2 linked regions of the Actinokineospora alba genome follow. The protein of the gene in region 1 interacts with the protein of each later gene in a pairwise test. Links are inferred from orthologs where the notes say so. Each region holds a gene or a part of one and is shown in the gene's direction. Other genes may lie near its edges.

Region 1 (4,038 bases):
GCCGCCATGGACAAGCAGGCGCCGTGGCTGTGGATGGTGACGATGGGCCTGCCGCTGGGGCTGATCCTGGGCATCGGTCACGCCGTGCGGCGCAGGTGACCGTCCAACCACGCCGGGAACTCGTCCAGGCCGCTCAGCACCACTTCCGCGCCCGCCGCCAGTAGCGTCTCCGCGTCGCAGGGCCCGGTGGTCACGCCGACGCCGACCGCGCCCGCGGCCACCGCGCCCACCATGTCGCCGCCGTGGTCGCCCACGTAGACCGACGCCTGGTGCTTGACCAGCTCGACCCCCTTGCCCTCGGCCCACAGGCCGCCGACGAGCACGTCGACCTCCCAGCTCAGCGCCGCGAGGTGCAGGGCGGCGTTGGACGTGTACTTGCCGGTCAGCACGAGCGTGCGGCCTCCGTGGGCCCGCACCGCGGCGAGCGCGGCGGCCGCCCCGGCCATGGCGACGGTCGCGGGCACGACGATGTCCGGGTAGAGGAAGCGGAACCTCGCGACCAGCTCGGTCACCCGCTCCTCCGGGGCGCCGTAGCCGCGGAAGATCATGTCGAGGGGCGGCCCGAGGTTCTCCGCGAAGTGTTCGCCGGGCAGGTCCAGGCCGGTCTCGGCGGCGAGGGTGTTCATCAGCAGCACCATGCCGGGCCGGGGGTCGATCAGCGTCATGTCCAGGTCGAAGCCGATGGCGAGGCTCACCGCGCGACCCCGATGAAGTGGTCGACGGCCGGGCCGACCACCGCGGAGACCGACCGGGCGGTCTCTGCGGGCGTGCCGGACGGAGAGGCGGCGTAGCTCACGGCCAGGCGGACCATGTTCTCGGCGACAAGCGCGAGGTCCGAGGGCGCGGCGGCGGGCCAGCTGTCGACCAGGCACGCCGTGAGCCGGTGGGTGGCGGCGGACAGGATCGGACCCGCGTGGTTGGTGACGAGTTCGAGCAGGCCGTCGGAGCCGTCGCCCGCGACGATGGCCTTGATCAGCGGCTCGTCCGCCGCGGCGGTGAGGAACACCTCAAGCGCGGCGGTCACGGCGTCGGTCGGCGAGTCGAGGTTGGCCGCGACGGCCGCCTCGACCGCGGTCAGGAACCGGTCGGCCTCGCGCAGGATGTAGGCCTGGGCGAAGCCCTGCCGGGAACCGAACTCCTTGTAGAGGGTCTGCCTGCTCACCCCGGCGGCCTTGGCGACGTCGGCCATCGTCGTGTCCGGCCAGCTGCGCTCGCGGAGCACGTCACCCGCGGCGGTCAGCAGGGTCTCGCGCAGGAGCGCTTTCGCCGCCTCCGCGTAAGGCACACGAACAGTCATGGGCCCGAGATTACAGCTCTGCGAAGAATGTCAAGTGTCTGGACAAGTCCACGGGAATGCGACTTCTCCACGCGTATACGAGCGAGATGGTTGACAGGACAACATCAGGTGTCCAAGCTCGCCTGTGCGAGAGGGGGAGCCGACTTGGCGATGACCGCAGGCAGCCGCGTTCGGGCAGGCGCCCCGCTGATCGGACCCGGATTCGTCGCCGCCATCGCCTACGTCGACCCCGGAAACGTCGCCACCAGCACCGCCGCGGGCGCCCGCCACGGCTACGCGCTGCTGTGGGTCGTCATCGGCACCACGGTCCTCGCGGGCATGATCCAGTACCTCGCCGCGAAGCTGGGCCTGGTCACCGGCCAGTCCCTGCCCGAGGCGGTGCGCGACCGGCTCGGCACGCCCGCCCGGCTGGCCTACTGGGCGCAGGCGGAACTGGTCCTGGTCGCGACCGGGCTGGCCGAGGTGCTCGGCGGGGCGATCGCACTGCATCTGCTGTTCGACGTGCCGCTGCTGCTCGGTGGCCTGATCACCGCGACGGTGTCCACCGGGCTGCTCGTGATGCGCGACCAAGCGGGCCAGCGCAAGTTCGAGCACGTGGTCGTGGCCCTGTTGGCGATCGTCGGCATCGGCTTCCTGGCGGGCCTGTTCGCCGCGCCGCCGTCGGACGCGGACATCATCTCCGGGGTCACCCCGCGCTACATCGGGCCGGACAGCCTGTGGCTGATGGTCGGCATGCTCGGCGCGACCGTGATGCCGCACGCGGTGTACCTGCACTCCGCGCTGGCCAAGGACCGCGGCGCGCGGGCCAGCGCCGAAGGGCTGACCCGGGCGCTGCGCACGACCCGCGCCGACGTGGCCACGGCGATGTCGCTGGCGGGCCTGGTCAACCTCGCGATCCTGATGCTCGCGGCGGGCGCCCTGCCCGCGGAGTCCGATGTGGACTGCCTGGCCGGGGCGCACGCCGCACTGGGCGAACACCTCGGGCCGGTGTTCGGCCTGCTGTTCGCGGTCGGCCTGCTCGCGTCGGGCCTCGCGTCGACGGCCGTCAGCACGCACGCGGGCGCGGTCGTGATGTCCGGCCTGCTGCACAAACGGGTGCCCATGGCCGCGCGCAGGCTGTTCACCCTGGTGCCCGCCATCGCCCTGCTGACAATCGCCGACGACCCGACGCGGACGCTGGTCGGCACTCAGGTCGTGTTGTCGTTCGGCCTGCCGTTCGCGCTGATCCCGCTGGTCATCCTCACCTCGCGCCGGACGCTGATGGGCGCGCGGACGAACCACCCGGCGGTCACGGCGGCGGTCTGGGTGGTCACCGCCGCGGTGATCGTGCTCGACGCCGGGCTGGTGTGGCTGACGGTGACTAGCTGATTTTGTTCTCCTGGTGCAGGCAGAGGATGTTGCCTTCGGAGTCGGTGAACCACGCCGCCTTCTCGCCGCCCATCTCCGCGATGTGGTTCTCGGTGTGCAGGTCGGGCAGGTCGTAGTCCTCGAACCGCACGCCGCGGGCCTCGAGTTCCTTGATCTCCGCGGCGACGTCGTCGACCTCGAAGCTCAGGACGGTGTGCTTGCTGGGCACGGTGTCCTTGGCGGGCATCAGGCCGATCGCGTCGCCCATGCCCGCGGCGAAGTACGGGGCGCCGTCGGGGCCCGTGCCGCGTTTGGTCAGGCCGAGGGTCTCACCGTAGAACCGGCTGGCACGGTCGACATCGGACACCGGGAGCATCGTCGTGATGGCTGACTTGGTGAGCATGGGACCTCCCTGGTCCACTCCGCGCCGAGCGGCGCGGCCCACCCATGCTGCGCCCGAATCACTTGCCGCGCAACGGGTCCAACGCCCTGTGTCGACCCGTTCGCTAGGCGTGCCGGACGTCGGTGTCCAGGCCGAGCAGCTCGACCGCGGCCTGGCGCATCTCGACCTTGCGGATCTTGCCGGTGACCGTCATCGGGAACTCCTCGACGACGTGGACGTAGCGCGGGATCTTGTAGTGGGCGAGCTTGCCCGCGCAGAACTCGCGCACCGACTCCGCCGTCAGCGGCTCGGCGCCCGCCCGCATCCGGATCCACGCCATCAGCTCCTCGCCGTAGCGCTCGTCCGGGACGCCGATGACCTGGGCGTCGAGCACGTCGGGGTGGGTGTAGAGGAACTCCTCGATCTCGCGCGGGTAGATGTTCTCGCCGCCGCGGATGACCATGTCCTTGATCCGGCCGGTGATGTTGAGGTAGCCCTCGTCGTCCATCACCGCGAGGTCGCCGGTGTGCATCCAGCGGGCGCTGTCGATGGACTCGGCGGTTTTCTCCGGCTGCTCCCAGTAGCCCAGCATCACCGAGTAGCCGCGGGTGCAGAACTCCCCCGGCTCGCCGCGCGGGACGGTCAGGCCGGTCTCGGGATCGACGATCTTGACTTCGAGGTGCGGGTGGACCCGGCCGACCGTGGACACCCGGCGGTCGACGCTGTCGTCGGCGCGGGTCTGGGTGGACACCGGGGAGGTCTCGGTCATGCCGTAGCAGATGGTCACCTCGGCCATCCCGAGCCGCTCGACGACCTGCTTCATCACCTCGACCGGGCACGGCGACCCGGCCATGATCCCGGTGCGCAGCGCGCCCAGGTCGGCCTCGTCGACGCCGGGTTCGGCCAGGACGGCGATGAACATGGTCGGGACGCCGTAGAGGGAGGTGCACTTCTCCTCCGCCACCGCGGCCAGCGTCGCCTTGGGGTCGAAGGCGGGTGCGGGGATGACCAT
Region 2 (3,568 bases), 710 kb from region 1 along the record:
CAAGATGGCGCTGCAGCGCATCCGCGAGGCCGCGGAGAAGGCGAAGATCGAGCTGTCCAGCTCGAACAGCGCCAACATCAACCTTCCTTACATCACCGTCGACGCCGACAAGAACCCGATGTTCCTGGACGAGAACCTGACCAGGGCCGAGTTCCAGCGCATCACCGCCGACCTGCTCGACCGCACCCGGGCGCCGTTCAACAACGTCGTCAAGGACGCGGGCGTCTCCGTCGGCGAGATCGACCACGTGGTGCTCGTGGGTGGTTCCACCCGCATGCCCGCCGTGGCCGAGCTGGTCAAGGAGCTGACCGGCGGCCGCGAGGCCAACAAGGGCGTCAACCCGGACGAGGTCGTCGCCGTCGGCGCCGCGCTGCAGGCCGGTGTGCTCAAGGGCGAGGTCAAGGACGTCCTGCTGCTCGACGTCACGCCGCTCTCGCTCGGCATCGAGACCAAGGGCGGGGTGTTCACCAAGCTCATCGAGCGCAACACCACCATCCCGACCAAGCGCTCGGAGATCTTCTCCACCGCCGACGACAACCAGACCACCGTGGGCATCCAGGTGTTCCAGGGTGAGCGCGACTTCGCCGCGGACAACAAGAAGCTCGGCACCTTCGACCTGACCGGCCTGCCGCCCGCCCCCCGTGGCGTGCCGCAGATCGAGGTCACCTTCGACATCGACGCGAACGGCATCGTGCACGTCGGCGCGAAGGACCTCGGCACCGGCAAGGAGCAGTCGATGACCATCACCGGCGGCTCCGCGCTGCCGAAGGAAGACATCGACCGCATGGTCAAGGACGCCGAGGCGCACGCGGAAGAGGACAAGAAGCGCCGCGAGGAGGCCGAGGTCCGCAACCAGGCCGAGACGCTCGTCTACCAGACGGAGAAGTTCGTCAAGGACAACGACGAGAAGATCCCGGCCGAGGCCAAGGAGAAGGTGAACGCCGCCATTCTGGAGGCCAACACCGCGCTCGCCGGCACCGACATCCCGGCCATCAAGGCCGCGATGGAGAAGCTCGCGACCGAGTCCCAGGCCATGGGTTCGGCCCTCTACGCCAACACCGGCGCGGACGCCGCCGCGGGCGACGGCTCGACCGAGGCCCCCAAGTCGGACACAGCCGATGCGGCCGATGACGTTGTCGACGCCGAGATCGTGGACGAGGACAAGGAGAAGAAGTGACCGGTCAGCACAGCTCTGACGGCGAGGAGCCGCAGGTCGTGGTGCGTGATCGGCGACGGATCGACCCGGAGACCGGGGAGATCCGCACAGCCTCGGACGACGCCGCGGCACCCGCACACGCCGCGGCCGATTCCGGGCCCGAGTCTGTGCCCGAGCCCGTCCAGGTCGACGAACTCGACCCGGCCGCGGAGTTCAAGGCGCAGCTCGACGAGCGCACCGCCGACCTGCAGCGCCTGCAGGCCGAGTACGCCAACTACCGCAAGCGCGTCGACCGCGACCGCGAGGTCGTGGCGACCGCGGCCAAGGCGCAGGTGGTCAACGAGATGCTGTCGGTCCTCGACGACATCGAGCGGGCGGGCGCCCACGGCGACCTGACCGGCGCCTTCAAGGCGGTGGCCGAGAAGCTGGCGGCCGCGCTGCAGAAGGCAGGCCTCGAACCGTTCGGCCACGAGGGCGAGCCGTTCGACCCCTCGGTGCACGAAGCCGTCCAGCACAACACGTCCCCGGACGTGGCGGGCCCGACGGTCACCGGCGTTCTGCGCCGCGGCTACCGCTTCGGCGACCGGACCCTGCGCGCGGCGCTGGTCGCGGTCACCGACGCGGAGGCCGGACCTGTGATCGTCGACCAGCCGGCCGACGAACAGAACTGAGCGAAAGGAGGAGACGTCCGGTGAGCGCTAGGGACTGGATCGACAAGGACTTCTATCGCGAGCTTGGCGTCTCCTCCGACGCCGGTGACGCGGAAATCAAGAAGGCGTACCGAAAGCTCGCCCGCGAGCTGCACCCGGACGCCAACCCGGGCAACACCGACGCCGAGGCCAAGTTCAAGTCGGTGTCGGAGGCCTACGGCGTCCTCGGCGACCCGGACAAGCGCAAGCAGTACGACGAAGCCCGGTCGATGTTCGGCTCCAGCGGCTTCCGCCCCGGCGGTTTCGGCGGCGGTGGCGGCGGGTTCGACTTCGACTTCGCGGGCCAGTCCGGTCAGGGCGGTTTCGGCGGCGGGGGCTTCAGCGACCTGCTCGGCAACCTGTTCGGCCGCACTCGCGCGGGAGCGACCACCGCGGGCAACCGCCCCCGGCGCGGCGCCGACGTGGAGACCGAGGTCCGCATCGACTTCGTCGAAGCGGTCAAGGGCGCCACTGTCCCCTTGCGACTGTCCAGTCCGTCCACCTGCGACACCTGTCACGGCTCCGGCGCCCGACCGGGCAGCAGCCCCAAGGTGTGTGTCACTTGCGGTGGCGTCGGCCTGGTCAGCCGCAGCCAGGGCGCTTTCGCCTTCAGCGAGCCGTGCCGCGACTGCCGTGGCACCGGCCGCACCATTGACGACCCTTGCCCCGACTGCGGCGGCGAGGGTGTCAGCACGAAGACCCGAACCCTCACCGTGCGGATCCCCGCGGGCGTCGAGGACGACCAGCGCATCCGCCTGGCGGGCCAGGGCGAGCCGGGCAGGCAAGGCGCCGCCGCCGGCGACCTGTACGTCCGCGTACACGTCACCCCGCACCCGGTCTTCGGCCGCAACGGCAACGACCTCACCTTGAAGGTGCCGGTCACCTACCCCGAACTGGCCCTCGGCACGACCCTGACCGTGCCCACGCTCGACGCCCCGGTCTCGCTGCGGGTCACCCCCGGCACCACGCCGGGCCGCGTCCTGCGTGTCCGCGGCAAGGGTGTGGTGAAGCGGGACGGCCAAACCGGAGACCTGCTGGTCACCCTGGCCGTCACCGTCCCACCGACACTTGACGACGCCGCCAAGTCCGCCCTCGAGGCGTACGCCGCGGCAACCAACGCGCACGACCCGCGCCCGGAGCTGACGGCGATGGTGCAGAAGGCGAGGGAGTCATGAACCCCTTCCCACCCGGGGCCGACGAGGACACCCCGGTCTTCGTGATCTCGGTGGCAGCACAGCTGTCCGGCCTGCACGCCCAAACCCTGCGCAGCTACGACCGCCAGGGCCTGGTCTCCCCCGGCCGAACCTCCGGCGGCGGCCGCCGCTACTCGATGCGCGACATCGCTTTGCTCCGCGAGGTCCAGCGACTGTCCCAAGAGGACGGTGTGAACCTCGCGGGCATCAAGCGCATCATCGAACTGGAAAACGAAGTCGACGCCCTGCGCGACCGCATCTCGGAACTGACCCAGGAACTGGCCTCGGCCTACGCCGCCGCGGAACAGGCAGCCGCCGCCATCCACAAGTCCTACCGAAACGACCTGGTCCCGGTGCGCCAGCAGACGGCCCTGGTAGTCTGGCGCCCCCAACCCCGTCGCTGACCACCCGCCTGGGATCAGAACGGCCAGTTCTCGCTTCGCCCCGCTTCCAGGAGTGGGATCATCCGGAACCCGGCGTCGGTGAGTCCGCCGAAGGTGTGCCGGTTACCGCTGCCGCTCGGCGCGTGG

Evidence for each region. Proteins that work in one complex are often made in the same cells at the same time.
Region 2: the proteins of C8E96_RS10805 (region 1) and grpE interact in binary tests that used the Escherichia coli proteins (3 or more experiments, as listed by UniProt). The link is inferred for Actinokineospora alba from one-to-one orthologs.

The regions. Positions count from the first base shown.
Region 1 is NZ_SNXU01000001.1:2,250,468-2,254,505, reverse strand. Bases 655-3,556 are described here. They hold C8E96_RS10805 (Nramp family divalent metal transporter), read left to right. Parts: upstream 655-1,447; coding sequence 1,448-2,665; downstream 2,666-3,556. Other genes in these bases: C8E96_RS10795 (AMP-binding protein), read right to left, coding at 3,151-3,556; C8E96_RS10800 (VOC family protein), read right to left, coding at 2,658-3,047; C8E96_RS10810 (TetR/AcrR family transcriptional regulator), read right to left, coding at 692-1,297; C8E96_RS10815 (HAD family hydrolase), read right to left, coding at 655-695. In the rest of the region: C8E96_RS10820 (hypothetical protein), read left to right, coding at 1-99; more of C8E96_RS10815, read right to left, coding at 78-654; more of C8E96_RS10795, read right to left, coding at 3,557-4,038. UniProt on the Escherichia coli protein: H(+)-stimulated, divalent metal cation uptake system. Involved in manganese and iron uptake. Can also transport cadmium, cobalt, zinc and to a lesser extent nickel and copper. Involved in response to reactive oxygen.
Region 2 is NZ_SNXU01000001.1:1,538,370-1,541,937, reverse strand. Bases 1-3,000 are described here. They hold grpE (nucleotide exchange factor GrpE), read left to right. Parts: upstream 1-1,173; coding sequence 1,174-1,827; downstream 1,828-3,000. Other genes in these bases: dnaJ (molecular chaperone DnaJ), read left to right, coding at 1,848-3,000; dnaK (molecular chaperone DnaK), read left to right, coding at 1-1,177. In the rest of the region: more of dnaJ, read left to right, coding at 3,001-3,020; C8E96_RS07360 (heat shock protein transcriptional repressor HspR), read left to right, coding at 3,017-3,442; C8E96_RS07355 (TROVE domain-containing protein), read right to left, coding at 3,457-3,568. UniProt on the Escherichia coli protein: Participates actively in the response to hyperosmotic and heat shock by preventing the aggregation of stress-denatured proteins, in association with DnaK and GrpE. It is the nucleotide exchange factor for DnaK and may function as a thermosensor.